Regions from separate parts of the Sinomonas flava genome, predicted to be linked through region 1. Evidence: riboswitches for the same ligand, from Rfam matches in the RefSeq annotation. Region 1 holds a riboswitch; the other holds the start of a gene.

Region 1 (14,115 bases):
AGTCCCACGAGCGGCGGGCCTTCACCTCCACGGCGACGAGGGTGCCGGCGTCGGCGGCGACGATGTCCAGCTCCCCTTCGGCGCACCGCCAGTTCCGGTCCAGAATCGCCGCTCCCAGCGACCGCAGATACTCCTCAGCGAGGCGTTCGCCTCGGGCTCCCAGCCTGTCCTTCGCTCTCATGAGCCCAGACTCCCGCCCGGGGACGACGAAGGGACCCGCCCGGCCGCCCTATGTGGACGACACGCCGGAACGGGTCCCTGTGGAGGACCAACGGCCCTCGGACGCGGGTCGAGTCGGCTAGGTGCCGAGCCCGCCCTTGGGCAGGCCGAGGTCCTCAACCTTCGGAAGCTCTTCGACGTTGACGTCCTTGAAGGTGATCACGCGGACGCTCTTGACGAAGCGCGCGCTCCGGTACACGTCCCAGACCCAGGCGTCCTGGAGGGTCAGGTCGAAGTACACCTCGCCGTCCGCCGACCGGGCCTGCAGATCGACGTGGTTGGCGAGGTAGAAGCGGCGCTCGGTCTCCACGACGTAGCTGAACAGCGAGATCACGTCACGGTACTCGCGGTAGAGCTGGAGCTCCATGTCGGTCTCGTAGTTCTCAAGGTCTTCGGCGCTCATAGTCCTATCTTCCCCCAGCCAGAGGCGAGGCCTCATCGATGGATCCGGCTCCGGCGTCGTCGTACTCCTCGGCGGGACCGTCCACGCCCAGACGCCACGAGCGCCGGTGCAGGGAGCTCGGGCCGAACTCCACGAGCGCTGCCCGGTGCTCGGGTGTCGCGTAGCCCTTGTTGACGGTCCAGTTGAAGCGAGGATCGTCGGTGCCGTACTCCACCATCAGCGCGTCGCGGGCGACCTTCGCGAGGATGCTCGCGGCTGCGACCGCCTGGCACTTCAGATCCGCCTTGATCGTGGTGCGCACGGGCACCGAGGGAAGCTCGACGGCTTCCTCGAAGAGCGAGCCCTGGCCCCCACGGCCGAGCCAGTCGTAGTTGCCGTCGAGATGCACGACGTCGGGCACAATCCCGGCGGCAGAGACCTCGCCGAGCGCCCGCACACCGGCGAGGCGGAGGGCGGCCATGATGCCCAACGCGTCGATCTCCTCCGCGGAGGCGTGGCCGACAGCGGCAGCGACGGCCCAGGACCGGACGAGGGGAACGAGCTCGACCCTGCGCTCCGGCGTCAGGAGCTTGCTGTCGCGCAGCACCGTGCGGGTCACGACACTCCGCGCGTCCACCACGACGATCCCTACTGTGACGGGGCCCGCCAGAGCCCCACGGCCAACCTCATCGCAGCCTGCGATGAGCGGGCCGAACTCAGTGGCCAGCCGGTTGACGAAGCGGAGGGTCGGGGCCGGCGCGCCCGGCCCGCGGCGTTTCACCGTGGCGGTGCGTGCTGCCGAGGTGCTCATCGTGGGGACGGCACGGCGCTGAACGTGCCTGGGTAGTTGTCGAGGACCTGGATGCGGTTGAGCGGCCACGCGATCACCGACGCCTTCCCCTCGACGTCATCGAGCGAGATGAAGCCCGAGCCGGGCTGCGCCGCGTCGTGGAAGCGCGAGTCGGACGAGTGGTTGCGGTTGTCGCCCATAACCCAAATGGTGCCCTGCGGGACGGTCACATCGAAAGGCATCGGGCGCGGCGTCTCCGCCGGGTTGACGTACGGCTCGGTGAGCGGCGCCCCGTTCACCGTGATGTGCTGGGACGCGTCGCAGCACACCACGTGGTCGCCGGGAAGACCGATCACGCGCTTGATGAGGTGCTGCTGCGACGTGTCAGGCAGGAGCCCGACGAACTCGAGCGCTTCGGTGACGGGGTTCGGTGTGCTGGGCGGGAGCGACGGGAGCCAGCCCTTCGTGTCCTTGAAGACCACCACGTCGCCGCGCTGGAGGGCCGCATTGCGCGGGATCATCAGGTTGACGAAGATGCGGTCGTTCTCCTCGAGCGTGGGCACCATCGACTCCGACGGGATGTAGAAGGCCTTGAAGAGGAATGTCTTGATGATGAAGGAGAGGACGATGGAGACGGCCAGGATGATGCCGATCTCACGGAGCCAGCCGAGCAGGCCGCCGCGGGCGCGCTTCGCCGGCTTCGCTGGCCGACCGTCGCTGCCGTGGGGCTCGGCCCCCGTTCCCGCTGCGTCGGGGCCGGTTCCGGGGGTGCTTGTCACTGATGGTCCTTCTGGGTGGCGTCGGCGGTCAACCCGCCCAATCTATCAAGCGGCCAGATGATTGCGACCGGCCGTCCGATCACGCTCTGGGTGCGCACGAGTCCCCCGCCCGGTGCACCGAGGAGGGAGCGCGAATCCGCCGATTCGGCTCGGTGGTCCCCGAGGAGCCAAAGGCGCCCGTCGGGCACGACGACGTCGAACGCCTCGGCGCTGGGCTGGTCGCCCGGGTAGAGGTAGGGCTCGTCCAGCGCCTTCCCGTTGACGTCGAGACGCCCGTCCGGGGTGCAGCAGCGCACGTGGTCGCCGGCGACGCCCACCGCCCTCTTGACGTAGATCGTGTCGCTGGCCACGATGCCGAGCCACTCGGCGGCGCCCCGCACGGCGTCGCCGAACCAGCCGCGCCCGGAATCCAGCGGCGCGAACGAGCCGCGGCCGTCGAACACGACGACCTCGCCCCGGCTCACCGGCGCGGAGTCAAGGGCGGTCCGGGCGACGACGATCCTGTCCCCGGGCGCGAGGAGGGGCTCCATGGAGCCTGAGGGGATGAAGAAGACGTCGAAGAACAGTCCCCGGATGACACCCCACACGACAAGGGCCAGGACGATGGCGAGAACGACCGAACGCCAGCCCACTCGGTGGGACTGGCGTTCGGTGCGGACCATGGACGGCGCGGTCTGCGTCTGAGCAGCCTGAGGCTACTTGGCAGAGCTGAAGTCGCGCTTCTCCTTGATCTTGGCGGCCTTGCCGCGGAGCTCGCGCATGTAGTAGAGCTTGGCGCGGCGGACGTCGCCCTTGGTGACAACCTCGATCTTCTCGATGATCGGGGAGTGCACCGGGAAGGTGCGCTCGACGCCGACGCCGAAGGAGACCTTGCGGACCGTGAAGGTCTCGCGGACGCCGTGGCCCTGACGGCCGACGACGAAGCCCTGGAACACCTGAACGCGGGTGTTCTTGCCCTCGATGATGTTCACGTGCACCTTGATGGTGTCGCCGGGCCCGAAGGCGGGAACGTCGGAGCGCAGCGAGGCGGCATCGACGGAGTCGAGAATGTGCATGATCTTCTCCTGGCGAATGCCACAGGTCACTCGCTTTGGTCGCTGGCTCCCCCGTCCATGCGGCGGAGCCCGGAATCCGTGACCGCCAGCCGAAGGACCCGGCGAGGCGGCGTGTCACATGCCGTTGACCCGGGCCCCCTGTGGCAGGCCCGATGTCCGGCAGACACAACGGTCCATTCTGCCACACCCGCGGCCCCGGAGTCACACCGGCGGTTCGGGCTCAGACGCGTCGCAGCCGGCCGTCGGCCACTTCGTAGCCGAGTTCGCGCAGCACTGCACGCTCGGACTTCCCGTACGAGGAGGCGTCGGCGCCGTCGAGGAGTTCCGGACGGCGCGCGGCCGTCCGCCGCAGCTGCTGCTCGAGCCTCCAGGAGGCGATCTTCCCGTGGTTCCCCGACAGCAGCACATCCGGGACGTCGTGGCCCCGCCAGGACGCGGGCTTGGTGTAGACCGGATACTCGAGAAGCCCGTCCGCGTGCGACTCCTCGACGAGCGACTCGGGGTTTCCGACGACGCCGGGCAGCAGCCTCCCGACCGCCTCCACCATCGCCATGACCGCGACCTCTCCCCCATTCAGGACGTAGTCGCCGAGGCTCACCGGCCGGACGTCGAAATGCTCGCCTGCCCACTCGAGCACGCGCTCATCGATCCCCTCGTAGCGCCCGCACGCAAAGGCGAGCGTCGGCTGCTCCGCGAGTTCATATGCCATGGCCTGCGTGAACACCTCCCCGGCCGGCGAGGGGACCACGAGCACAGGTCGGCGCGGCGCAGGTCCCAGCCCGGCGCCGTCGTGCGCGAGCTGCTCCTCGAGGACGCGTTCGAGCGCGAGCGCCCACGGCTCTGGCTTCATCACCATGCCGGCACCGCCGCCGTAGGGCGTGTCGTCGACCGTGCGGTGGCGATCGAAGGTGAAGTCCCGCAGGTCGTGCACCGCGAGGCTCAGCAGGCCGTCCTCCTGGGCGCGGCCCAGGAGGGAGAGCCTGAGCGGGGCGAGGTACTCGGGGAAGATGCTGACGACGTCGATCCGCACCTAGTCCTCCCCGCCCGCCGGGGATTCCGGTTCGCCCTCGTCGCCCCCGCGGTTGAGCTCGAAGAGCCCCGCGGGGGGCGTGACGACGACGAAGCCCGCCTCGACGTCGACCTCGGGCACGATCTCCTCGACGAACGGCACGAGGACCTCGCCGTCGGGCGTGTCGACGACAAGCAGGTCCTGGACCGGCATCGTCTGCAGCGCGGCGACGGTGCCGACCGTGCGCCCCTCGATGCGCACCTGGAGCCCCACGAGCTCGTGCTCGTACCACCCTTCGTCCTCGTCCTCGGCGTCCTCGAGCTCGTCCGTCTCGACGAAGAGGCGGGTCCCGCGGAGCTCCTCCGCGCGGTTGCGGTCGGGCACCTCCGCGAAGGTCAGCAGGAGGACGTCCTTGTTCCAGCGGGCGCCGCGCAGGGTCAGCGGGCCGTTCGAGGCCGGTTCGACGATGAACTCGGCGCCGGGGACGAATCGGTCCTGCGGGGCATCGGTGAGGACCTGCACGGTGACCTCTCCGCGGATTCCGTGGGGCTTGCCGATCCGGGCAACCTGAACGTGCATCGGGTGTGTGCTCTCCTCGGGGAGTGTGGTGGATGGGGCGCAGACGGCTCCGGCCCCTCCACCCTAGCGGGCAGAGGGGCCGGAAAAGGACCTCGAAAGGATGCCGGCTAGCGGCGGCGGTCGGTATCGATCACATCGACCCGCACCGGCTCGCCCTCGGCGAGTGCCGCGACGACCGTGCGGAGCGCACGGGCGGTCCGGCCCTGACGGCCGATGACGCGCCCAAGGTCGTCCTGGTGGACGCGCACCTCGAGGACGTCGCCGCGGCGGTTGCTCTTGGCGACCACCGCAACATCATCGGGGTTGTCGACGATCCCGCGGACGAGATGCTCGAGGGCCTCGGCCAGCAAACTACTCAGCCTCAGTCGTCTCGGCAGGGGCCTCGGCCTCGTCGGCCTTGGACGCCTTCGGCGTGACGGCCTCGGGAAGGATCACGGAGCCCTTCTCGGGGGCCACGAAGGGCTCCTTGCCCTTCGGGTACTTGAGGGTACCCTCGGCGCCGGGAAGGCCCTTGAACTTCTGCCAGTCACCGGTGACCTTGAGGATCGCCTGGACCTGCTCGGTCGGCTGCGCGCCGACACCGAGCCAGTACTGGGCACGCTCGGAGTTCACCTCGATGAACGAGGGCTGCTCGGTCGGGTGGTACTTGCCGATCTCCTCGATCGCCCTGCCATCGCGCTTGGTGCGCGAGTCGGCGACGACGATGCGGTAGTACGGGGCGCGGATCTTGCCGAAGCGCTTGAGTCGAATCTTTACGGCCACTGGTGTGGTCACTCCTGTTTCTGCACATGAGGTAAGCCCGGACTTTTCCGCTCCCGTGGGGCGGGCCGTACTTCGTCAGGGCTCATATGGACACAATGCGCGCGGAGAGAGGGGGCCGCACGGATCGAGTACCTGTCTATTGTGCCAGATGATGTGGCGCTTTGCATTCCGGGGCGCCGGGACGTGCCGGCAGGGTCAGGACCCGGCCCAGACGAAGAGCTCCTGCTGGTCGGAGTCGTCGACGTCGGTCGCGAGCTTGGCGAGCTGCTCGACGTAGTCGTACGCCTCGCGTGCGTCGAAGGGAAGGTCCTCCTGGTCGACCCATGCCGCGGCTACGCTCTCGACGGCGTTCCCCTCGCCCTCGTCGGATTCGTACGCGAGGAGCTCCGCGAGCGCCCGGACCATCGTGCCGGGGACTGCGAGGAGGCTGTCGGACGCGACGTCGACCATGGTGAGCTCGTAGTCCGCGCCGGGGGCGTGCACGGCGGCACCGACGAGGCTGCCGAGCTGTTCGATCTCGTAGTCCGAGACGCCCGGGATGCGGAGGCTCCCGGCGTCGTCCGGGGCGTCACCGCCGTCGAGTTGGGCGGCACGGGCGAGGGCCTGGGTGTGCGTGGACACGAAGACCTCGGCGAAGGGACTGGGAGCGGACACTTCTTCCCCCTCTGCGGCTGATGCGCTCGGCGCTGGTCGGAAAAGCTCAACGTGCCCGCCCCGTCCGGAGCGGACACGTTGAGCGTAGCGCAGGCCGGATCAGCCTTCCACGAGGGCCATGCGGATCTGGTTCTTCCACGGGTCCTCGAACCGGAGCTCGGCACCTGTGTGGCGGCTCGCGACGCCGGCCACCTTGAGCCTGTCCGCCGCGGCACCGAGGTCGTCCTGTGCGGGGACCCTGATGAGCACCTCGCCGAGGCCCAGCGTGTCCTTCCGCGGGCCGGCGCCGCGGGAGTTCCACACGTTCATGGCCATGTGGTGGTGGTAGCGGCCCGCCGAGACGAAGAGCGCCTGGCCGTGCCATCCGGCCGTCTGCTCGAAGCCGAGGGTCCGCACGTAGAACTCGTGCGCAGCGGCGACGTCGCCCACCTGGAGGTGGACGTGGCCGACGCCGGCCGCAGCCTCGCGCTGCCCGCCCACCGACGCCTCGGTCAGGTTCTGGTTCAGGAAGGCCTGCGGGGGCAGCGGGAGGCTGTCCATGACAACCTGGTCGCCGTTCCAGGTCCACGTCTCGCGCGGCTTGTCGAAGTACAGCTCCACCCCGTTGCCCTCCGGGTCCGTGAAGTAGAAGGCCTCGGAGACGAGATGGTCGGCACTGCCCGCGTACAGGCTCGGGTTGTACTGCGCGGCGGAGGCGACGGTCGCGGCCAGATCGGCGCGGTTGTCGAAGAGGATGGCCGTGTGGAAGAGGCCGGCCTCGCCGCGGCTCGGGATCTGCAGGCCCGCCGCCGGGCTCAGGTGCACGATCGGCACTCCCCGTCGCCCGAGGACCACGCCGCCGAGCGTCTCGGCAAACGGCACGAGGCCGAGGGCGCGCTCGTAGTAGTCGAGCATGAGCTTCATGCTGCCGACTTTGAGCATCACGGTGCCCATCTGCAGGTCGGCAGGAAGGAGGTCTCGGGTGGAGGCGGGAACGGTCATGGCGTGCTCCTGAGTGGTGGGGTCTGCATCAAGTGTATGTTTTGTTGAAGCTTCAATTCACCGCAGATATTCCCTAGTCCCGCCGCCTCCTAGGCCTTCGCGTCCGCCTCCCCAGCGGCCGCAACCCGCCGACCCCCGCGGAACACGTGCAGCGGGGCCTGGAGCGCCGAAACGTCCCGGCGGGGGTCCCCGGCCGAGATGACGACGTCGGCGGGATCCCCCTCGGCGAGCCCCGCGGCGCCGAGCCATGCCCGCGCGCCCCAGACCGCGGCGTCGACCGCGGCGGCCGGGCCGATGGCGACGGCGAGCTCGCCGATCTCGTCCGCGATCCGGCCGTGCGCGATCACGCTGCCGGCGTCGGTGCCGGCATAGACGGGCACCCCCGCCGCGTGCGCGCGCGCGACACGCTCGTGGCGCCGTGCCCAGAGAGCGCGCATGTGTGCCGCATAGCGCGGGAACTTCGCCTCTCCTCGCGCCGCGATGTCTGGGAAGGTCGCGATGTTGACCAGGGTCGGCACGATGGGGATCCGCGCCTCCGCGAGACGCGGGATGTGCCGCTCCTGGAGCCCCGTCGCGTGCTCGAGACAGTCGATACCAGCGTCGAGCAGGTGATCGATGGTCGCCTCCGCGAAGGTATGGGCCGTCACGCGTGCGCCCTCGGCATGCGCGGCCGCGACGGCCGCACGCACGACGTCGGGCGGGAAGGCGGGTGCCAGGTCACCGGCATCGCGGTCGATCCAGTCCGCGACGAGCTTGACCCATCCGTCCCCGGCGCGGGCCTCCTTGCGCACCGCCTCGACCAGGTCCTCCGGCTCGACCTCGACGGCGAGGCCCCGCAGGTAGCGACGGCGCCGTGCCAGATGGCGCCCGGCGCGCACGAGTCGCGGCACGTCGTCCCGCGTCTGGAGCCAGCGGGTGTCGGCGGGGCTGCCGCAGTCACGGACCAGGAGCACGCCCGCGGCAGCTTCTGCCCGCGCCTGGGCGAGCGTCTCGCCGTCGTCCGCGGCGCCGCCGGCCACGAGCCCGAGGTGGCAGTGCGCGTCGACGAGACCGGGCAGGGCCCATCCGCCCACCACGTCTGACGCCGCCCGCGCGGGGCGGTGATAGGTGATGCGACCCTCGACGACCCACGCCTCGGGCCGCTCGTCGTCGAGCCCGGCGAGCACGGGGCCGGTCAGGTGAACCACGTCATGCATGCGCCCAGAGTATCGGGCGTGCTAGGGTCCAACGCGTCCACACGGGTGCCCTCGCAAGGGCTGAGATCGGGCTGACGCGGCCTGCGACCGTCGAACCTGTCCGGGTCATGCCGGCGTAGGAAGTGAGAGCTTTCCCTTGAGCACTGAGAACCTGCAAGAACAGCACCCTGCCCACTCGCTCGCGTTCCTCGAGGATGCCGAGCATGGGATCCGCGTCCCGGTCACCGAGATCGCGCTCGACCCCTCCCCCAACGGCGAGGCCAACACCCCGCTGCGGGTCTACCGGACATCGGGTCCGGGAAGCGACCCCGTCGTCGGACTGCCGGCCTACCGCGCCGCGTGGATCGCCGAGCGGGCCGACACCGAGGCGTATGAAGGCCGCGGGCGCAACCTCCTCGATGACGGCCGCTCGGCCCTGCGGAGAGGCGCGGCGTCGGCCGAATGGAAGGGTGCCAAGCCCGTCCCGCTGCGCGCGAAGCCCGGGCGACGGGTGACGCAGATGCACTACGCGCGCGCCGGCGTCGTGACACCCGAGATGCGGTTCGTGGCGCTGCGGGAGAACTGCGATGTGGAGCTGGTCCGCTCCGAGCTCGCGGCGGGACGGGCCATCATTCCGAGCAATATCAACCACCCGGAGTCGGAGCCGATGATCATCGGCAAGGCGTTCCTGGTCAAGATCAATGCCAACATCGGCAACTCCGCGGTGACGTCCTCGATCGCGGAGGAGGTCGACAAGCTCCAGTGGGCAACGAAGTGGGGCGCAGACACGGTCATGGACCTCTCCACGGGCGACGACATCCACACCACGCGTGAGTGGATCGTCCGCAACTCCCCCGTCCCGATCGGCACGGTGCCGATCTACCAGGCCCTCGAGAAGGTCAACGGCGACGCCTCCGCGCTGACGTGGGAGGTCTTCCGCGACACGGTCATCGAGCAGTGCGAGCAGGGCGTGGACTACATGACCATCCACGCTGGCGTGCTCCTGCGCTACGTGCCGCTCACGGCCGAGCGCGTCACCGGGATCGTCTCGCGCGGCGGCTCGATCATGGCCGGGTGGTGCCTTGCGCACCACGAGGAGAACTTCCTGTACACCCACTTCGACGAGCTGTGCGAGATCTTCGCCCAGTACGACGTCGCGTTCTCACTCGGCGACGGGCTCCGCCCCGGCTCCACCGCCGACGCGAACGACGCCGCGCAGTTCGCCGAGCTCGACACGCTGGCCGAGCTCACGAAGCGGGCTTGGAAGTACGACGTCCAGGTCATGGTCGAGGGGCCGGGGCACATCCCGTTCCACCTCGTGCGGGAGAACATCGAGCGGCAGCAGGAGCTGTGCGACGGCGCCCCGTTCTACACCCTGGGCCCCCTCGTCACGGACGTGGCGCCGGGCTACGACCACATCACCTCGGCCATCGGTGCGACCGAGATCGCCCGGTACGGCACCGCGATGCTCTGCTACGTGACGCCGAAGGAGCACCTCGGCCTGCCGAACAAGGACGACGTGAAGACCGGTGTGATCACGTACAAGATCGCCGCCCACGCCGCCGACCTCGCCAAGGGCCACCCCGGGGCGAACGAGCGCGACGACGCCCTCTCGAAGGCCCGCTTCGAGTTCCGCTGGAGGGACCAGTTCTCCCTCTCGCTCGACCCGGCCACCGCCGAGGCGTTCCACGACGAGACGCTCCCGGCGGAGCCGGCCAAGACGGCCCATTTCTGCTCGATGTGCGGGCCGAAGTTCTGCTCGATGCGCATCTCCCAGGACATCCGCAACGAGTTCGGCTCCAAGTCGGCGCAGGAGGCGATCGCCGCAGGCATGGCCGAGAAGTCCGCGGAGTTCCTCGCCCAGGGCGGGAAGGTCTACCTGCCGGAGACGATCTCAGTGGGCGCACCCCAGTAGTCCGGTCCCCCGAGGTCACCCCCTCTGGGCCCGAGGTCACCCCCTCTGGGCTCGAGGTCACCCCGCGCCGCCCTGCACGACGCGGCCACGGGGTGACCTCGACACCACACCCGGTGACCTCGGCGCCACACGGGGTGACCTCGACACCACACCCGGTGACCTCGGCGCCACACCCGGTGACCTCGGCGCCACACGGGGTGACCTCGGCAGGGGGCGGACGACGGCGAAGGGGGCGCCTCCCGCTGGGAGGCGCCCCCTTCCGTGCTTCGGGCGTCCGTCGTGCTTCGGCCGCGAAAGGACCCCGCTACTTGCCGAGGAACTTCTCGAACCCCTTGGGCAGGTTCAGGCTCGAGGGGTCGAAGTCCTGGCCCTGCTGGCCGCCGAAGGCCGAGCCCTGCGAACCGAGCGCCTTCGACGCCCCGGCCGCGCGCCGTGCCTCAGCCTCCCGCGCCTGCTGGGCTGCCTTGGCGGGGTTGCCCGACTTGGCCTTCTTCTTGCCCTTGGCCGGCCCCTTCTTGGAGCCGCCGAAGCCGCCCGGCCCGGGCATGCCCGGCATGCCGGGGATCCCGCCACCGGAGGCCATCTTGCGCATCATCTTCTGCGCCTGGCCGAAGCGCTCGAGGAGGCCGTTGACCTCCGAGACGTGCACGCCCGAGCCTTTCGCGATGCGGGCGCGGCGGGAGCCGTTGATGATCTTGGGCGCGAGGCGCTCGTGCGGCGTCATCGAGCGGACGATGGCCTCGACCCGGTCGATCTCGCGCTCGTCGAACTGCTCGAGCTGCTGCCGCATGTTCTGCGCGCCCGGCATCATCATGAGCATCTTCTTCATCGAGCCCATCTTGCGGATCTGCTGCATCTGCGAGAGGAAGTCCTCGAGGGTGAAGTCCTCCTGGTCGGCGAACTTCTTCGCCATCCGGGCGGCTTCGTCCTTGTCCCAGCTCTTCTCGGCCTGCTCGATGAGCGTGAGGATGTCGCCCATGTCGAGGATGCGCGAGGCCATGCGGTCCGGGTGGAACAGCTCGAAGTCGTCGAGGCCCTCGCCGGTGGACGCGAACATCACCGGGCGGCCGGTCACGGATGCGACCGAGAGGGCCGCGCCGCCGCGGGCGTCGCCGTCGAGCTTGGAGAGCACGACTCCGGTGAAGTCGACGCCTTCTTCGAAGGCCTTCGCGGTGGTGACCGCGTCCTGGCCAATCATCGCGTCGATGACGAAGAGGACCTCGTCCGGGTTGACGGCCGCACGGATGTCCGCGGCCTGCTGCATCATCTCGGCATCGACGCCGAGGCGGCCGGCCGTGTCGACGATCACGACGTCGTGGAGCTTCGCCCGGGCCTCGGCGACGCCGTCGCGGGCGACGGCGACCGGGTCACCGGTGGCGGCCTCGAACTCCGACTGCACCCCGGGGTGCGGAGCGTAGACGGCGACGCCGGCGCGCTGGCCGACCACCTGGAGCTGGGTGACGGCGTTGGGCCGCTGCAGGTCGGCGGCGACGAGGATGGGCGAGTGGCCCTGGGCCTTGAGCCACTTCGCGAGCTTGCCCGCGAGGGTCGTCTTGCCCGCGCCCTGGAGGCCGGCGAGCATGATGACACTCGGGGGATTCTTGGCCAGGCGGAGCCGGCGCGTCTCGCCGCCGAGGATCCCGACGAGCTCCTCGTTGACGATCTTGACGACCTGCTGGCTCGGGTTGAGCGCCCCCGAGACCTCCTCGCCCAGGGCACGCTCACGGATCTTGGCCGCGAAGTCGCGCACGACCGGGACGGCGACGTCGGCGTCGAGCAGCGCACGGCGGATCTCGCGGACCGTGGCATCGACGTCCGCCTCGCTCAGCCTGCCCTTGCCGCGGAGGTTCTTGAAGGTGGCTGTCAGGCGATCCGAGAGGGAATTGAACACGCGGAGTGCACTTCTTTCAGTATCGGGTGTCTGTCCGGACCGGCGCCGTGCGCATGAGGGCACACCCGACGCGCCGCGGCTCCAGCTTTCAAGGGTACCAACTGGCGCGGGCCGAATGGCATGCTGGCACTCGTGACTGCGACTGAGACCACCACGACGCCCACCCGGACGCTGCTCATCCTCGGCGCATCGGGCGACCTGACGGGCCGCCTGCTCCTTCCCGGACTCGCCCAGCTTCTCGCCACCGGCCGGCACCCCGACCTCGTCGTGGTGGGCGCGGGCCACGAGGCGTGGACGGACCAGCAGTGGTCCGAACGCGTCCACGCCGCCACGGAGAAGGCCCTCACGGCAGCGGACGACGCCGGCCAGACGGCTCTCCGACGTCTCCGCACCGACGCCGCATACCGCCAGATCGACGTCACGGCGCCCGGCGCCCTTGCATCGCTGATCGGCTCCCTCACGCCGCCGGTCGCCGTGTACTTCGCCCTCCCGCCCTCGATCACCGAGAAGGCCTGCTCCCTCCTCTCCCATGAGGACCTCCCGGCAGGGACCCGCCTGGTGCTCGAGAAGCCGTTCGGGACAGGCGAACAGAGCGCGCAAGCGCTCAACGCCATCCTCCGTCGCCTTGTCCCCGAGCAGCAGGTGTTCCGCGTGGACCACTTCCTGGGCAAGGGCACGGTGCTGAACATCCTCGGGCTGCGCTTCGCCAACCGGGTGCTCGAGCCCGTGTGGAACCGGGACCACATCGAGAAGGTGGAGATCGTCTTCGACGAGGATCTGGCCCTCGAAGGGCGGGCTGGCTACTACGACACGGCCGGCGCGCTGCGGGACATGGTGCAGAGCCACCTCCTGCACGTCCTCGCGCTCATCGCACTCGACGCGCCGGCGGCCCTCCACGAGCGGGACCTCCGGGACGCGGTCAGCACGGTCCTGCGCAGCGCGCGCGTCCCGCACCCCTATACCGAGTCGACGCGCCGGGCCCGGTACACCTCGGGCAGCATAGGCGAAGGGCCGGTCCCCGACTACGCTGCCGAGCCGGGTGTGGACCCCGCACGCGGCACGGAGACTCTCGCTGAAGTCGAGGTGCGCGTCGACAGCTGGCGGTGGGCGGGCGTTCCCTTCGTGCTGCGCTCGGGCAAGGGCCTCGGGAGGAAGCGCAAGGAGGCGGTGATCACGTTCCGGCCTGTGCCGCACCTTCCGGTGGGGTTCCTCGGTTCCGATGCCCCCACGCGGCTGCGCGTCGGGTTCGGCCCGGACACCCTCCAGCTCGAGGTCGACGTCAACGGCCCCGGCGACGTGCTGACGCTCAACCGTGTGACCCTCGACGCCGACCTCAACGCGCCGGACCTGCTGCCGTACGGCGAGGTCCTCGACGGGGTTCTGGAGGGCGACCCCCTCCTCTCGGTCCGCGGCGACACCGCGGAGGACTGCTGGCGCGTCATCGACCCGGTGCTGGCCGCCTGGGCGGCGGGCGATGTCCCCCTCGAGGAGTACACGGCGGGGAGTACTGGACCGGCGGCCTGGGAAACCTCACGGAGCGGGGACACCGGCGGCGAGGACGGCTGAGAGCGAAGACGACCCTGCTCTAGATCGCGGTGCTGCCGCGTTCTCCCGTGCGGACCCGCACGACGTCGTGCACGTCCACGACCCACACCTTCCCGTCGCCCTGTCGGCCCGTGGACGCGGCAGTGATGATGGTCTCGAGGATCTCGTCCGCCTGCTCGTCAGCCGCCAGGACCTCCACGCGCACCTTGGGAATGAGGTCCACGCTGTACTCCGCGCCCCGGTAGACCTGGACGTAGCCCCGCTGGCGGCCGTAGCCGCTTGCGGAGCTGACGGTCAGCCCCTGGACCCCGTAGGCCTCGAGGCCCTCGCGGATGGAGTCGAGCTTCTCGGGCCGGACGATGGCGGTAATGAGCTTCAC
Region 2 (14,115 bases), on a different contig from region 1:
GCGGCAGAGGGGGTGACTTCGGCGCTCAGGTGGCCCGCTGGCGCTCGACCACCTCGGCGAGCTCCGCGAGGCGGCTCGCCCGCGCCGCCTCCGCCGGGGTGAACGGCATGCCGGGCCGGATCAGCACGAGCGGCGCGTCCCACGGCGTCGGGATCTTCAGAACGGTCCCCGTGGCGTGCCACTCGTCCGGCACCGCCCGGTCGGCCGGCACACGCCGCGCGGACAGCAGCTCCGCCGCGGCGTACGGCAGCTCGGCCGGGGCCGCGGCGACTCTCGCCGCGAGGGACAGCGCGCGGGTCGGCCCGTCGGCGAGGGCGAGCGGCGTCGTGGGCCACACCCGTGCGGCCGCCCCGCCGCCGTCGGCGATCGCGTACAGGAGGTCATGGTCGCTGAGCCCGCCGGGAGCGGAGAGCACCAGCTCGTCCACCACGCCGCTGCGCACCGGCTGCGCCTGGATCCCGAGGATGTTCACCCCGAGGCGGGCGAGCTCGTGCGTGAGGTGTTCGAGGGCACCGGGGGTGTCGGGCAGGGTGGTGCGGGCGCGCCACAGGGCGGCCGCGACGTCGAGCTGCCGCCGCCTCCGCAGCGCGGGTGCATGCAGCCAGGACCGGAACAGCCGTCGCGCGCCGGGCTCGGCAACCCAGATGACGAGCGCCGTGGCGGTGACCGCGAGGAGCACGACCTTGAGCAGGAGCGGCCACCCCGTCCCCACGACCGCGGCGTGCACCGCGAGCTCGATCGGCAGCATCGCGGCGACATTGGCGAGGGTGAGCCGCAGCTTGGTCGGCTCGGGGAAGCGGCCGCAGACCTCGCAGGCCAGCTCCGAGGGCGGGGGAGTGTGCGTGAAGGTGCTCATGGCACCCATCCAAGCTGAGGCCTGTTTCGCCCGGGTTGCCGGGCCGTTTAAGCTCGACGCCGCGTGCTCGCCTCAGAAGCGGACCTTGGCCTGTGCGGGCTTGCGGCTCCGCGCCCCGCGGAGGGCCTTGACGATCGGCTCGACGAACCGGGCCGCAAGCGGACCCACGACGGCCATGAGGAGGACGTAGGCGGTGGCCAGAGCAGCGAGCTCATCGTTCACCGCGCCGGACGTGACGGCGAGGCCGGCGATGACGATCGAGAACTCGCCTCGGGCGATGAGGGCAGCGCCGGCACGCGCTCGACCGGGAACGGCGACCCCCGCGCGGGCTGCGGCCCACCAGCCAGTGGCGACCTTCGTCGCGGCGGTCACGACCGCGAGGAGGACGGCCCAGCCAAGGACCGGTGGGATCGTGGCTGGGTCCGTGTTGAGGCCGAACGCCACGAAGAAGATCGCGGCGAAGAGGTCCCGCAGCGGCTCGAGGATGCGGGAAGCGGTGTGCGCCGTCGTGCCCGAGATCGCGATGCCGAGCATGAACGCGCCCACTGCCGCCGAGACCTGCAGGGCCGACGCGATTCCAGCCACGAGGAGCGCGAGGCCGAGGACATTCAGGAGGAACACCTCCGAGTTCTCGCTGTGCACCGCCTTGGAGACGTGGTGGCCGTGCCGGAGCGCGATCAGCAGCACGAGGGTCACGACGACGAGCGAGATCCCCATGGTCTGCAGCCCCATGAGGAAGCTCACCCCCGCGAGCACGGCGGTGAGGATCGGCAGGTAGACCGCCATCGCGAGGTCCTCGAACACGAGGATCGCGAGGATGGTGGGCGTCTCGCGGTTGCCGAGCCGGCCCAGGTCCGTGATGACCTTCGCGACGATTCCCGACGACGATATATACGTCACGCCTCCCATGACGAGCGCCCCGACCCCGCCCCAGCCGAGCAGCAGGGCAACGGCCATGCCGGGGAGGAAGTTCAGGACGAGGTCCATGACGCCCGCCTGCCACGACCGCCGCAGCCCGGTGACGAGCTCCTGCGCGGTGTATTCCAGCCCGAGCATGAGCAGGAGGAGGATGACGCCGATCTCGCCGGCGAGGTGTGCGAAGTCGCGCACACCGCCCAAGTCGATCACGCCGCCCGCGCCGAACAGCAGGCCGCCCACGAGGTAGAGCGGGATCGGCGACATGCCGATCCTCCCGGCCAGACGGGCGAGGAGCCCGAGGGCGAACACCACCGCCCCCAGCTCGATGAGGGTCAGCGCGAGGCGGTCCATCGCGAGTCAGCCGTTGCGGAGGATCTTGGCCGTCTGGTCAAGTCCCTCCTGCGTGCCCACGGCCACGATGAGGTCGCCAGTGCGAAGGACGACGTCGGGCGCCGGCGAGGCGAGCACCTCTCCTTCGCGCATGATCGCCACGATCGAGACGCTCGTCCGGGTGCGGATCGCGGCCTTGCCCATGGGCTGGTCCCGGAAGGGCGAGTCGGCGGAGATGTGGAACTGGCGGGTCGTGATGCCGGGCACCTCGCGGTGCTCCTCGGTCAGCTGCATGACGATGCGCTGGCCGCCGAGCAGGTTGCCGAGCGTCGTCGCCTCGTCGCCGGTGAGGGGGATCGAGGCCTGGCAGGTGTCAGGGTCGTCCCAGTCGGAGATGATGAGCTCGGTCTCGCCGTCGCGGTGCGTCACGACCCCGATCCGCCGACCAGACTGGGTCATGAAGTCCTTGCGGACCCCGAACCCCGGGAGGTCGGTCTCGTCAACGTTCATGGGACAACTCTAGTCTGTTGGGCCGCGCCTCCGGGCTGCGCGATTCGGGTCCGCCGCCTCCCGCCCCCACACCTATTTCGGGTACGCCAAATCCAAGCCCAGCCGGTTTCGGGTACGCACGACGCCGGGTGAGCGGCGCGCGCTGCTGACCCACGCGGCGTCGTGCGTACCCGAGGCGGCGGTGGGGCACTTTTGGTGTACCCGAGATGGGGGGTGGGGGTCTTTGGTGTACCCGAAACGGATCAGGCGTTGGGGACGACGGCCGTCGCGACCTTTGCGGGCGGCTTGACGGGCAGCAGGACCAGGAGGCCCGCAAGCAGCACGGCCATGATCCCCACGATCCCCCAGCGCTGCGCCTGCCCCGGGGCGACGAGCGGCGCCGCGACCGCGATGCTGAGGCTGAAGAGGGAGGGGGCAAGGAAGCTGACGGCCCGGCCGGTCGTGGCATAGAGGCCGAACAGCTCCCCGGCCTCGCCGTCCGGCGCGAGCCGGGCCAGGTACGCGCGGGCCGAGGACTGGGCCGGTCCCACGAAGAGGCACAGGAGCAGTCCGAACACCCAGAACGTCAGGGGCCCGGTCCACTCCATGCCTCCCAGGGAGTGGGTCTGGTTCCCCAGGGCGAGGATGGCCCCGGAGGCGACGAGCAGCCCCACGAGCGAGCCCACGATGACGCGCTTGGGGCCGACCACGTCGTCGAGCACCCCGCCCAGGACGGCGCCCGCCGCCGCGACCACGTTGCCGAAGATCGCGAAGTAGATCACCTGGCTCAGCGAGAACCCGAACGTCCCGGCCGCGATGACCCCGCCGAAGGTGAACACCGCCGCGAGCCCGTCCCGGAACACGGCGGAGGCGAGGAGGAAGTAGATGGTGTGCGGGCTCGTGGCCCATATGGCCCGGATGCGCCGCCACAGGAGCGCGTAGGAGGCGAAGAACCCGAGCCGCGCCTGGCGGCGGCGCGGCACCTCCGGCACGGCGAACAGCACGGGCAGCGAGAACACGATGATCCAGAGCATCGAGAACACCGCGACGAGGCGGATGTTCAGGGACTCCTCGGTCGAGGCGCCGAACCAGGCGAACGCGGGCTGGACGAAGAGGACGAGCACGAGCAGCAGGGCCACGATGCCGCCGAGGTACCCGGCGGCCCACCCGAAGCCGGAGACCTTGCCGATGGTCCTGGGTGTCGCGATCTGATCGAGCATCGCGTTGTAGTTCACCCCTGCGAACTCGCTGAACACGTGCCCCGCGGCAATGAAGGACGCGCCGAGGACGAGCAGTTCCGGGCGTGGGTAGACGAAGAAGCAGGCCCCGGTGAGGACGGCCACGACTCCGGTGTTGACCCCGAGCCAGAGCCTGCGCCGGCCCCCCGAGTCCGACCTCTGCCCTGTGACCGGCGCGAGCAGCGCGATCGCGAGCCCGGCGATCCCGAGCGCCGCGCCCAGGACCGAGGAGGCGTGGTCCTCGCCGCCGAACGCCTTCGAGGTCAGGTAGACGGTGAACACGAACGTCGTCATCACCGCATTGAAGGCTGCCGAGCCCCAGTCCCAGGCCGCCCAGGCCACGACCTGACGCCGCCGTAGGGGAGCGGTATGGCGGGAGAGTTCGGAGACCCCGGACGTCATACTCCGCACTCTAGCGGTTGATAGACTGCTGGGACTGAACCCAACTGATGTGACCCCAACTGATGTGCCGCCGCACCCAACGCTGAGACAACTGAAGTTCTAATGAGCGGAGTCGACCCGTGCTGCCAGTCCTCGCCCTGCACTTCGCGGTGGCGATCGGCGCGCCGTGGATCTTCCGGCGGTGGGGCCGTGGGTCTTTCTTCGCACTGGCCGCGGTGCCCGCCGGGTCGCTCGCGTGGCTCGCCTTCCAGTACCCGGCGGCCTACTCCTCCGGCATCAGCGAGACCTGGCCTTTCATCCCGGAGCTCGGCGTCGAGATAGCCCTCCGCCTGGATCCGCTCGCGTGGACGATGTCCCTGCTCATCCTCGGAGTCGGCGCGCTGGTCCTCCTCTACTGCTCCCGCTACTTCAAGCCGGGGGACGCCGGTCTGGGCGGCTTCGGCGGCCAGATGCTCGCGTTCGCGGGCGCGATGTTCGGGCTCGTCACCGCGGACGACCTCATCGCCCTCTTCGTCTTCTGGGAGCTGACGACGGTCCTCTCGTACCTGCTCATCGGGTACGCGAGCACCCGCCTCGCAGCGCGCCGCTCGGCCCTGCAGGCACTCGTCGTCACGACGGCGGGCGGCCTCGCGATGCTCGTCGGCTTCATCCTGCTGGGCGCGAGCGCCGGGACGTACCGCATCTCCACAATCCTCGAGCGCGCCCCGGAGCTCGCCGCCCAGCCCGCGACGGCGGCCCCGGTAGCGGTCGGCGCGCTGCTGGCCCTCGTGGGGGCCCTGAGCAAGTCGGCGCTCATCCCGTTCCACTTCTGGCTGCCCGCCGCGATGGCGGCACCGACCCCCGTCTCGGCGTACCTGCACGCTGCGGCGATGGTCAAGGCGGGCGTCTACCTCGTGGCCCGCTTCGCGCCGGGGCTCGCCGGCACGGACTTCTGGCTCCCGGTGGTCCTCGGATTCGGCATCGCGACGATGGTCCTGGGCGGCTACCGCGCCCTGCGCCAGACTGACATCAAGCTCATCCTCGCGTTCGGCACCGTGAGCCAGCTCGGGTTCCTTGTGGCCGTCGTGGGCCTCGGCACCCCCGAGTCGGCGCTCGCGGGCCTCGCAATGGTCGTCGCGCACGCCCTGTTCAAGGCCGCCCTGTTCCTCGTGGTCGGCATCATCGACCACCAGACCGGGACCCGCGACCTCCGGCGCCTCTCCGGCGTCTTCCGGCGCTCGCGCGCGTTGGGCTGGACGGCCGCCCTCGCCGCCGCCTCGATGGCTGGGCTTCCCCTGTTCGGAGGCTTCGTCGCCAAGGAGGCGGTGCTCGAGGCGTTCGCGCATGCCCCCGTGGGAGGCGCGTGGGCCGGCGTCGTGCTCGCGGGCGCCGTGGCCGGCTCGGCGCTCACGGTCGCCTACAGCGCGCGGTTCGTGTGGGGGGCCTTCGCGCGCAAGCCCGGGGTCGAGGACATCCCCTTCACGCCGATCACCCCGCTCTTCGTCGCCTCGCCGGCGGTGCTCGCGCTCGCCGGGCTCGCCTACGGCGTGTGGCCCGCGGCCGTGGACGCGTGGGCGGGCCCGTACGCGGAGCAGGTCGCCCTCGGCGCGGGCGCGCACGACGGCGGCGCTTCAGCGGGTGCCGTCCCGCACCTCGCGGTGTTCCACGGCCTCGGGCTTCCCCTCGCGCTCTCCGCGGTGTCCTGGCTTGTGGGCGCAGTCCTGTTCGCCGCCCGGTCGGCCGTGGCCCGCGCGCAGGAGCTGCTCGGCCCGCCCGTCGACGCTGAGCGGTCCTACCGCTCCATTATCGGGGCCCTGGACGACGCCGCGATCTGGGTGACCGGCCGCACACAGCGCGGTTCGCTGTACTTCTACCTCGCCGTCATCCTCACGGTCGCCGCAGCCGTGCCGTTCGCGGTGCTGATCAGCGGCACCGTGAGGATGCCCGGTGAGGGACAGATGGTCCTGCTGGACCCGAAGGCCCCGCTCCAGCCTGTGATCGCCCTCGCCGTCGCGGTGGGCGCGCTCGCGGCCGTCCGGGCCAACAAGCGCTTCCTCGCCGTCCTCATGGTCTCCATCACCGGGTACGGGATCGCACTGCTGTTCGCGCTCCAGGGCGCCCCCGACCTTGCACTGACCCAGATGCTCGTCGAGACGATCGTGCTCGTCGCGTTCATCCTCGGCATGCGTCGGCTCCCGCCGCAGCTGCGCGACCGCACGGGCGGGCGCTACCGCGCGGTGCGGATCGTCGTCGCCCTCGCGTTCGGCAGCGCGGCGGTCCTCGCGGGGCTCACGGCCATGGCCGCGCGGACGGCCACGCCGGTCTCGCTCGGATTCCCCGAGCTGGCCTACTCGGGTGGCGGCGGGCTGAATGTCGTCAACGTGACGCTCGTGGACATCCGCGCGTGGGACACGTTCGGCGAGATCTCCGTCCTCGCGCTCGCGGCAACCGGCATCGCGAGTCTCATCTTCGTCCGCCTGCGGCACCGCGACCTCGGGTCGGTCGACTCCGTCGAGACCGGCAGCGTGGGCAGGGTCCGCGGCGTCGAGGCCCTCTCGCGCGACGCCGCCGAGCTCTCCGTCGCGCGCACGTTCGCGACCCTGGCCCGGGACGCCTGGCTCGTGGCGGGGCGCACGCTCGCGCCCGAGCGCCGCTCCATCATCTTCGAGGTGGTCACCCGGCTCGTGTTCCACAGCATGGTCATCGTGTCCGTGTACCTGCTGTTCGCGGGCCACAACTTCCCGGGCGGCGGCTTCGCGGGCGGCCTGCTCGCGGGCCTCGCGCTCACCATCCGCTACCTCGCGGGCGGTCGGTTCGAGCTGCGCGAGGCCGCCTCGGCGAGCCCGGGCGCGATCCTGGGCACGGGCCTCGCAACCGCCGCGCTTGCCGGCGCCGTGCCGCTGGCCTTCGGCGGCCAGGTCTTCCAGAGCGCCATCGTCGAGCTGTGGCTCCCTGTGTTCGGGGACGTGAAGTTCGTGACGTCCACGATCTTCGACATCGGCGTCTACCTCGTCGTCGTGGGCCTCGTCGTGGACGTCCTGCGGTCGCTGGGCGCCCGCGTGGACGAGCAGATCGACGAGGACCAGCGCCGCGAGTCCAAAGCCGCCGCGAAGCGTGCCGAGCGCGAGGCGCCGCTCATGGCGGCCCCGTTCGGGCCCGGCCGCTCGGGCGCACCTGAAGGCGCCGAGCAGAACGGAACGGACCAGCGATGACGGCCAACCTGACCCTCCTGATCCTGGCCGGGCTGCTCTTCGCCACCGGGATCTACCTCCTCCTCGAGCGCTCCCTCACCAGGGTGCTCCTCGGCCTCATGCTCCTGACCAATGGAGCGAACGTGCTCCTGCTCGCCTCCGGCGGCAGTGCCGGGCTCGCGCCGTTCTTCTCCAAGGGGACCGACCCGGCCGAGTACAACGACCCGCTCCCGCAGGCACTCATCCTGACCTCGATCGTCATCTCCTTCGCGGTGACGGCCTTCATGCTCGCCCTCATCTACCGCACGTGGCAGCTGGGCAGGCTCGACGTGGTCCCCGACGACATCGAGGACCGCCGCGTGGCCGCGCAGTCCAGCTGGGACGCCGAGGACGACGCGGACGTCCCCGAGGACCTGTCCGAGTTCGTCAGCCCCGAGGAGGCCGCGGCCGCGGACCAGGCGGCGCTCGCGACGCCGGATCCCCGCCGTCATGGTGACGACACCGAGCCCGCCCAGGTCCACTCGGCCATGCGCAAGGAGGGCGAGCGCGAGTGACCATCGCAAGCTTCGCGCCTCTCGCCGTCGCCCTTCCGATCTTCGGGGCGGCTCTGGCCTTCCTCCTGCTGCGGCACGAGCGCGCCCAGCGGATCGTCACGATCTCGGTGCTGAGCCTGACGCTCGCGCTCGAGGCGCTGCTCCTGGTGTCGGTGTGGGAGGGCGGCACGGCCGCCGTGATGATCGGGGGATGGGCGCCGCCGTTCGGCATCACGATGGTCGTGGACCAGTTCTCCTCGCTCATGCTCGTGGTCTCGACCACGGTGAGCTTGGCCGTCCTCGTCTACGCCACGGGCCAGGGCATGGCCGACGGGGACAAGGACGGGCCGATCTCGGTGTTCCACCCGAGCTACATGATCCTCGTCGCGGGCGTCTCGAACGCCTTCCTCGCCGGGGACCTGTTCAACCTGTACGTCGGGTTCGAGATCCTCCTGACCGCGAGCTACGTGCTCCTGACCATGGGCGGCACCGGGCCGCGGATCCGCGCGGGGGTGACGTACGTCGTCGTGAGCGTGGTGTCCTCGCTGCTGTTCCTCGTCGCGATCGCCATGGTCTACTCGGCCACGGGCACGGTGAACATGGCCGACCTCGCGGTGAAGCTGGGCGAGCTCGACCCTGGCATGCAGACGCTCCTGCACTCCATGCTCCTGGTCGGGTTCGGGATCAAGGCCGCCGTGTTCCCGCTCTCCTTCTGGCTCCCCGACTCCTACCCGACCGCGCCCGCGCCGGTCACCGCCGTGTTCGCCGGCCTGCTGACCAAGGTGGGCGTGTACGCGATCGTGCGCACCGAGACGCTCCTGTTCCCCGGGGAGACCCTGAACGTCCCGCTCATGGTCGTTGCGCTCGCGACCATGGTCGTGGGGATCCTGGGCGCCCTCGCCCAGACGGACATCAAGAGGCTCCTGTCCTTCACCCTCGTGAGCCACATCGGGTACATGGTCTTCGGCGTGGCGCTGAGCTCGGTGCTCGGGCTCGCCGCGGCCGTGTACTACGTGGCGCACCACATCACCGTCCAGACGTCGCTGTTCCTCGTCGCGGGCCTGATCGAGCGCCGCGGCGGGTCCTCCAACACCGACCGCCTGGCCGGCCTCGCGAAGCTCTCGCCCCTCCTGGCGCTGCTGTACTTCCTCCCCGCCATGAACCTCTCCGGCATCCCGCCGCTGTCCGGCTTCCTCGGCAAGCTCGGGCTCCTCCAGGCGGGAGTGCAGCTCGGGACGCCGCTCGCGCTCGTCCTTGTCGCCGCGGGCGTCGTCGTGAGCCTGCTGACGCTGCTCGCGATGGCCCGGGTGTGGAGCCGCGTGTTCTGGCGGCGGCCCGAGGACGCCGAGAACCCGGACCCCGCGCTGCTCGCCCCCGCGGCGGCCCGCACCCTGCCCCGGTCGATGGTCGGCGCGACGGCGGGGCTCGTCGTCGTGGGCCTGGCCTTGACCGTGTTCGCGGGGCCGCTGTTCCGGCTCAGCGAGCAGTCGGCCCAGGAGATGCTCGACCGCACGGGCTACATCACCGCCGTGCTGGGCCCCGACGCCGCCGCGCGCGCCGCCGCGAACCTGCAGTCCGGTGCCGAGGCAGCCGCCCCGGGCGGAACGGGGGGCGCCCCGTGAGCCGGAGCCGCATCTCGCTGAAGAAGGAGCTCCCGCTCCTCGCCTGGCTCGTCGTCGTGTGGGGCGGGCTGTGGCAGGACTTCTCGGCGGGCAACCTCGTGTTCGGGGCGCTCATCGCGCTCGTCGTGACTCGGCTCTTCTACCTGCCCCCGGTCGAGCTCAGCGGCCGGTTCAACGTGCTGCACGCGCTCCGCTATGCCTTCGTGTTCGTGTGGCAGGTGATGGTGGCGAGCGCTCAGCTGATCTGGCTCGCGGTCACCAAGGGGCCGAACGTGCGCAGCGCCGTCGTCGCCGTGCCGCTGCGCAGCCACGCCGACCTGATGGTCACCGCGACCGGGCACGTCATCTCGCTCGTTCCGGGCTCCCTGGTGGTCGACGTCGACCGCGCCAACGCGACCCTCTACGTCCACTACATCAACGTGGAGGACGCCGCGGGCGCCGAGCGGGTCCGCCGCGACGTCCTGGCTGCGGAAGCCGAGCTCATCCGGATCATGGGGACCAAGGAGGAACTGGAGCTGCTGCGGGAAGAACAGCACCTGGAGCGGATGGCCTCCGCAGAGCCCGGTCAGGGAGGAATCCGATGAGCGGGGCCGCCTCCGCGGTCATGCCCGTGGTCCTCGTGGTCTGCACCGTCCTGCTGTCCCTGGCCGCGTTCGGGGCCATCGTCCGCATGATCAAGGGACCGGCGCTCCTGGACAGGGTGCTCGCCGCGGACGTCCTGCTGGTCGTCCTGGCGTCGGCCCTGGCCATCGACATGGCGGCGAACCGGCGTACCGACCACCTCGCGCTCATCGTGGCCATCACGCTGATCGGCTTCATCGGCTCCGTGACCGTTGCGCGCTTCGTCCAGGACCGGAGGCGGCCATGACCCCCGAACTCGACGCCGCCCTCACCTGGGCCGCCGGCGTGCTCATGGTCGTGGGCTCCGCGCTCTCGCTCGGGGCGGCGTTCGGCATCCTGCGCTTCCCCGACCTCCTGACCCGCATGCACGCGGCCACGAAGCCGCAGGTGCTCGGGTCGCTCATGCTGCTCACCGCCGTCGGGCTCCAGCTGCGCACGTGGGCGCTCGTGCCGGTGCTCGTGGTCGCGTGGATCTTCCAGCTGCTCACCGTGCCCGTCTCGGCCCACATGCTCGGGCGCTCCGGCTACCGCACCAAGCACCTGGACAAGGCCCGCCTGTCCGTCGACGAGCTCGAGGACGTCGTGGCCCGCGTGGAGCGCGGCGGGCCCGACGGCGCCCACGGCGGCGGTCAAGACGGGGCCGCGGGCCAGGCGCACGACGGCGCCGCGCACCCGCGTGCCTGACGCGCGCCTGAAGGCTAGACGACCTCGGGCGTGGACTTGTAGCGGGCGATTGCCCGCTGCGTGTAGCGCTGGGCGAGCGTCTGGATCACCGCGCCGACGCCCGCGGAGACGAGCGCGAACACGAGCGTGTCCCTCAGGCTCTCCTCGAGGTTCGTCGCGTCTTTCGGAGGGGCATGGCCGGTGCTCTTCTGCCAGGCGAAGTCGACGAGCTTCGTCGCCAGGATTCCGGCGCCGATGCTGATGGCCGTGCCGAGGAGCTTGATGAGGATGCTCATGACCGCCAGCCTAGCGCCCCGCGGGTAGACTGGACCGTACACACGACAGGGGAGCGTCGCCCCGACGCACGGCACAGGGCCGGGCGGCAAGGCGAAGGACGCTGAGAGTGCGGGATACCGCAGACCCTCGAACCTGCTCCGGCTAGTACCGGCGAAGGGAGTCGAGCATCTCAAGGCAGCAGCCGCTGCCTTCCCCTCCTGAGTCACAGGAGGACCAGCAATGTCTGCAATCAATGCGGCGCCGGCCAAGCACTCGTACAGCTGGCGCGTCGTCGACATCGTCGTCGCCGCGGTCGTCTCGGTGGCGTGCGGCGTCATCTTCTGGCTGTGGGACCAGGGGTACGTGGGCGTGCAGGCGGCGACGGCCGCCTTCGCGCCGCTGGGCGGCCTCTACGCCGGCGGCTGGGTCATCGCCGGCGTGCTCGGCGGGCTCATCATCCGCAAGCCCGGCGCCGCCCTCTTCTGCGAGATCCTCGCGGCCGTGGTCGAGGCGCTCCTCGGATCCCAGTTCGGCCTCGCCGTGCTGCTCTCCGGCCTCGTCCAGGGCGCGGGCGCGGAGCTGGCCTTCGCGGCCTTCCGCTACCGCCGCTGGAACCTCGGCGTCGCGCTGCTCGCCGGCGCCCTCTCGGGCCTGGCGCTCGGCGTCTCCGAGGTCATCATCTACTTCCCCGAGTGGGAGTTCGGCTGGCAGGCGCTCTACACGGTGCTCGCTGTCATCTCCGGCGCCGTCATCGCCGGGCTGCTGAGCTGGCTCGCCGTCCGGGGCCTCGCCAGGACGGGTGCGTTGTCCGCGTTCGCGGCCGGCCGCACCGCGGACGTCTGACGTGCCCGGGGCCTCGGGCGTTGCCCGCCGCGGTCCGGCCGGCGTGACGGCCCGCGGCTGGGGCTGGCGGCATGCCGGCCGCAAGGCCTTCGCGGTGAGCGGCCTTGACCTGGACATCGCGCCGGGGGAGCGCGTTCTGCTCCTGGGCGCGTCCGGGGCCGGGAAGTCCACCCTCCTGCACGCGCTCGCCGGAGTGCTCGGCGCCGCGGAGGAGGGCGAGGAGCACGGCTCGCTCACGGTCGACGGCGTGCCCGCGCCCCTCGCGCGCGGCCGCGCGGGCCTGGTCCTGCAGGACCCGGAGGGGCAGATCGCCATGGCCCGCGTGGGGGATGAGGTCGCGTTCGGCTGCGAGAACCTCGCCGTGCCGCGCGAGCAGATCTGGCCCCGCGTGCACCGCGCCCTCGACGACGTGGGCCTCGCCGTCCCGCTCGACCACCCGACGTCGTCCCTCTCCGGGGGGCAGAAACAGCGGCTCGCCCTCGCGGGGATCCTCGCGATGGAGCCTGGCCTCGTGCTGCTCGACGAGCCGACCGCCAACCTCGACCCTGCCGGCGTCGAGGAGGTCCGTGACGCCGTGCGGCGCAGCCTCGAGCGCACCGGGGCGACGCTCGTCGTCGTCGAGCACCGCGTCTCGGTGTGGGCGGACCTCGTGGACCGGGTCGTGGTGCTCGACGCACCCCACGGGCCCTCCTCGGGGAGCCTCCTCGCCGACGGGCCCCCGGAGGCCGTGCTCGCCGACCGGGGCGCGCGACGCCGGCTGGCCGCCTCGGGCGTGTGGGTGCCGGGCTGGCACCCGCTCACCGGGGAGGAGCCTGCACGTCCGCTCCGCCCCGGCAGCGGCGCCCATAGCGCAGGTGAGGAGCTCCTCGCGGGCCAGGCGCTCGCCGTGGGCCGCTCCCCGAAGGCCCCGCCGGCGGTGACCGGGGTAGACCTGAGGCTCCGCGCGGGGCACGCCGTGAGCGTGACAGGGCCGAACGGGGCCGGGAAGTCCACGCTCGCGCTCACCCTCGCCGGCCTGCTCCCGGCGCTCGGGGGGCGCGTCGACGCCCTCGCCCCGCTCGCCGCCGGCGCCTCGGCCAACCCCTACAAGTGGCGCTCGGCCCAGCTCGTGGCCCGGATCGGCAGTGTGTTCCAGGAGCCCGAGCACCAGTTCCTCACGCCACGCGTGATCGACGAACTCGAATTCGGCCCGCGCCGCGTGGCCCGCATGGGCGAGTCCGAGGTGCGCGCCGCCGTCGACCCCCTCCTCGAGCGGCTCCGCCTGACCAAACTCGCCGGCGCGAACCCGTTCACGCTCTCGGGCGGGGAGAAGAGGCGTCTTTCCGTGGCGACCATGCTCGCCACCAGCCCGCGCATCCTCATGCTGGACGAGCCGACCTTCGGCCAGGACGCCCTCACGTGGGCCGAGCTCGTGAAGCTGCTCGCGGAGCTGCTCGACCGGGGCACAGCCCTGCTGGCCGTGACGCACGACGACGACTTCACCACGGCCCTGTCCGACTCCGTGTACCGCGTGGACAGTGGCCGGGCGGCCCTCGTGGAGGCCGCCGCATGAGCGCGGGCACGCCGGGCGCCGGCAGCGCCGACATCCTCACCCCGGAGACCCCCAATTCGGTCCTGGCCCGGGCGAACCCGGTCGCGAAGCTCGCGGCCGGGCTCTGCATCACGGTGGCGCTCCTGTTCAGCGTCGACTGGGTCTCCGCCTCCGTGGCGCTCGCGTGCGAGCTCGCCCTCGTGCCGCTGCTGGGGGTGCGGCCGTGGACGCTGGCCCGGCGGACGTGGCCGCTGGCCGCCGCCGCGGCGCTCGCGGCCTACTCCACGGCGCTGCTGGCCGCGAAGACCGGCCCGGTCTGGCTCCAGCTCGGCCCGGTGGTGATGACCGAGCATTCGGTGCTCGCCGGCGTCGCGATCGGCCTGCGCGGGCTCGCGATCGCCCTCCCCGGGGTCTTCCTGCTGTTCTCCACGGATCCGACCGACCTCGCCGACGGGCTGGCCCAGAAGCTGCGCCTGCCGAGCCGGTTCGTGCTCGGCGCTCTGGCGGGCATGCGCCTCGTGGGGCTCCTCGTGGACGAATGGCGCACGCTCGGCCTCGCCCGGCGGGCCCGCGGCGTGGGCACCGGGCACAGCTATGTGGCCCGCTCGCGCGCCTTCCTGGGG

What was found. Region 1 has a riboswitch for thiamine pyrophosphate ahead of thiC (phosphomethylpyrimidine synthase ThiC). Riboswitches for the same ligand answer to the same signal wherever they lie in the genome.
Region 2: linked by a shared signal. The riboswitch ahead of ABD298_RS08340 (ECF transporter S component) and the one ahead of thiC (phosphomethylpyrimidine synthase ThiC) in region 1 are both predicted to bind thiamine pyrophosphate.

The regions. Positions count from the first base shown of each region.
Region 1 covers NZ_BAAAQW010000003.1:228,995-243,109, forward strand. The annotation lists gene ABD298_RS03755 (YraN family protein) at 1-181, opposite strand, end outside; gene ABD298_RS03760 (DUF2469 domain-containing protein) at 299-622, opposite strand; gene ABD298_RS03765 (ribonuclease HII) at 627-1,412, opposite strand; gene lepB (signal peptidase I) at 1,409-2,170, opposite strand; gene lepB (signal peptidase I) at 2,167-2,832, opposite strand; gene rplS (50S ribosomal protein L19) at 2,866-3,225, opposite strand; gene trmD (tRNA (guanosine(37)-N1)-methyltransferase TrmD) at 3,446-4,255, opposite strand; gene rimM (ribosome maturation factor RimM) at 4,256-4,813, opposite strand; gene ABD298_RS03795 (RNA-binding protein) at 4,921-5,163, opposite strand; gene rpsP (30S ribosomal protein S16) at 5,165-5,575, opposite strand; gene ABD298_RS03805 (hypothetical protein) at 5,771-6,229, opposite strand; gene ABD298_RS03810 (VOC family protein) at 6,329-7,210, opposite strand; gene ABD298_RS03815 (amidohydrolase family protein) at 7,300-8,406, opposite strand; TPP riboswitch at 8,438-8,545, shown strand; gene thiC (phosphomethylpyrimidine synthase ThiC) at 8,543-10,300, shown strand; gene ffh (signal recognition particle protein) at 10,605-12,191, opposite strand; gene ABD298_RS03830 (glucose-6-phosphate dehydrogenase) at 12,324-13,757, shown strand; gene ABD298_RS03835 (P-II family nitrogen regulator) at 13,777-14,115, opposite strand; gene ABD298_RS03840 (ammonium transporter) at 14,112-14,115, opposite strand, start outside.
Region 2 covers NZ_BAAAQW010000004.1:156,164-170,278, reverse strand. The annotation lists gene ABD298_RS08395 (ACT domain-containing protein) at 26-856, opposite strand; gene ABD298_RS08390 (cation:proton antiporter) at 929-2,125, opposite strand; gene ABD298_RS08385 (cation:proton antiporter regulatory subunit) at 2,132-2,614, opposite strand; gene ABD298_RS08380 (MFS transporter) at 2,857-4,233, opposite strand; gene ABD298_RS08375 (Na+/H+ antiporter subunit A) at 4,353-7,424, shown strand; gene ABD298_RS08370 (Na(+)/H(+) antiporter subunit C) at 7,421-7,957, shown strand; gene ABD298_RS08365 (Na+/H+ antiporter subunit D) at 7,954-9,558, shown strand; gene ABD298_RS08360 (Na+/H+ antiporter subunit E) at 9,555-10,142, shown strand; gene ABD298_RS08355 (MrpF/PhaF family protein) at 10,139-10,426, shown strand; gene mnhG (monovalent cation/H(+) antiporter subunit G) at 10,423-10,863, shown strand; gene ABD298_RS08345 (DUF4235 domain-containing protein) at 10,878-11,138, opposite strand; TPP riboswitch at 11,176-11,315, shown strand; gene ABD298_RS08340 (ECF transporter S component) at 11,359-11,961, shown strand; gene ABD298_RS08335 (ABC transporter ATP-binding protein) at 11,963-13,513, shown strand; gene ABD298_RS08330 (energy-coupling factor transporter transmembrane component T family protein) at 13,510-14,115, shown strand, end outside.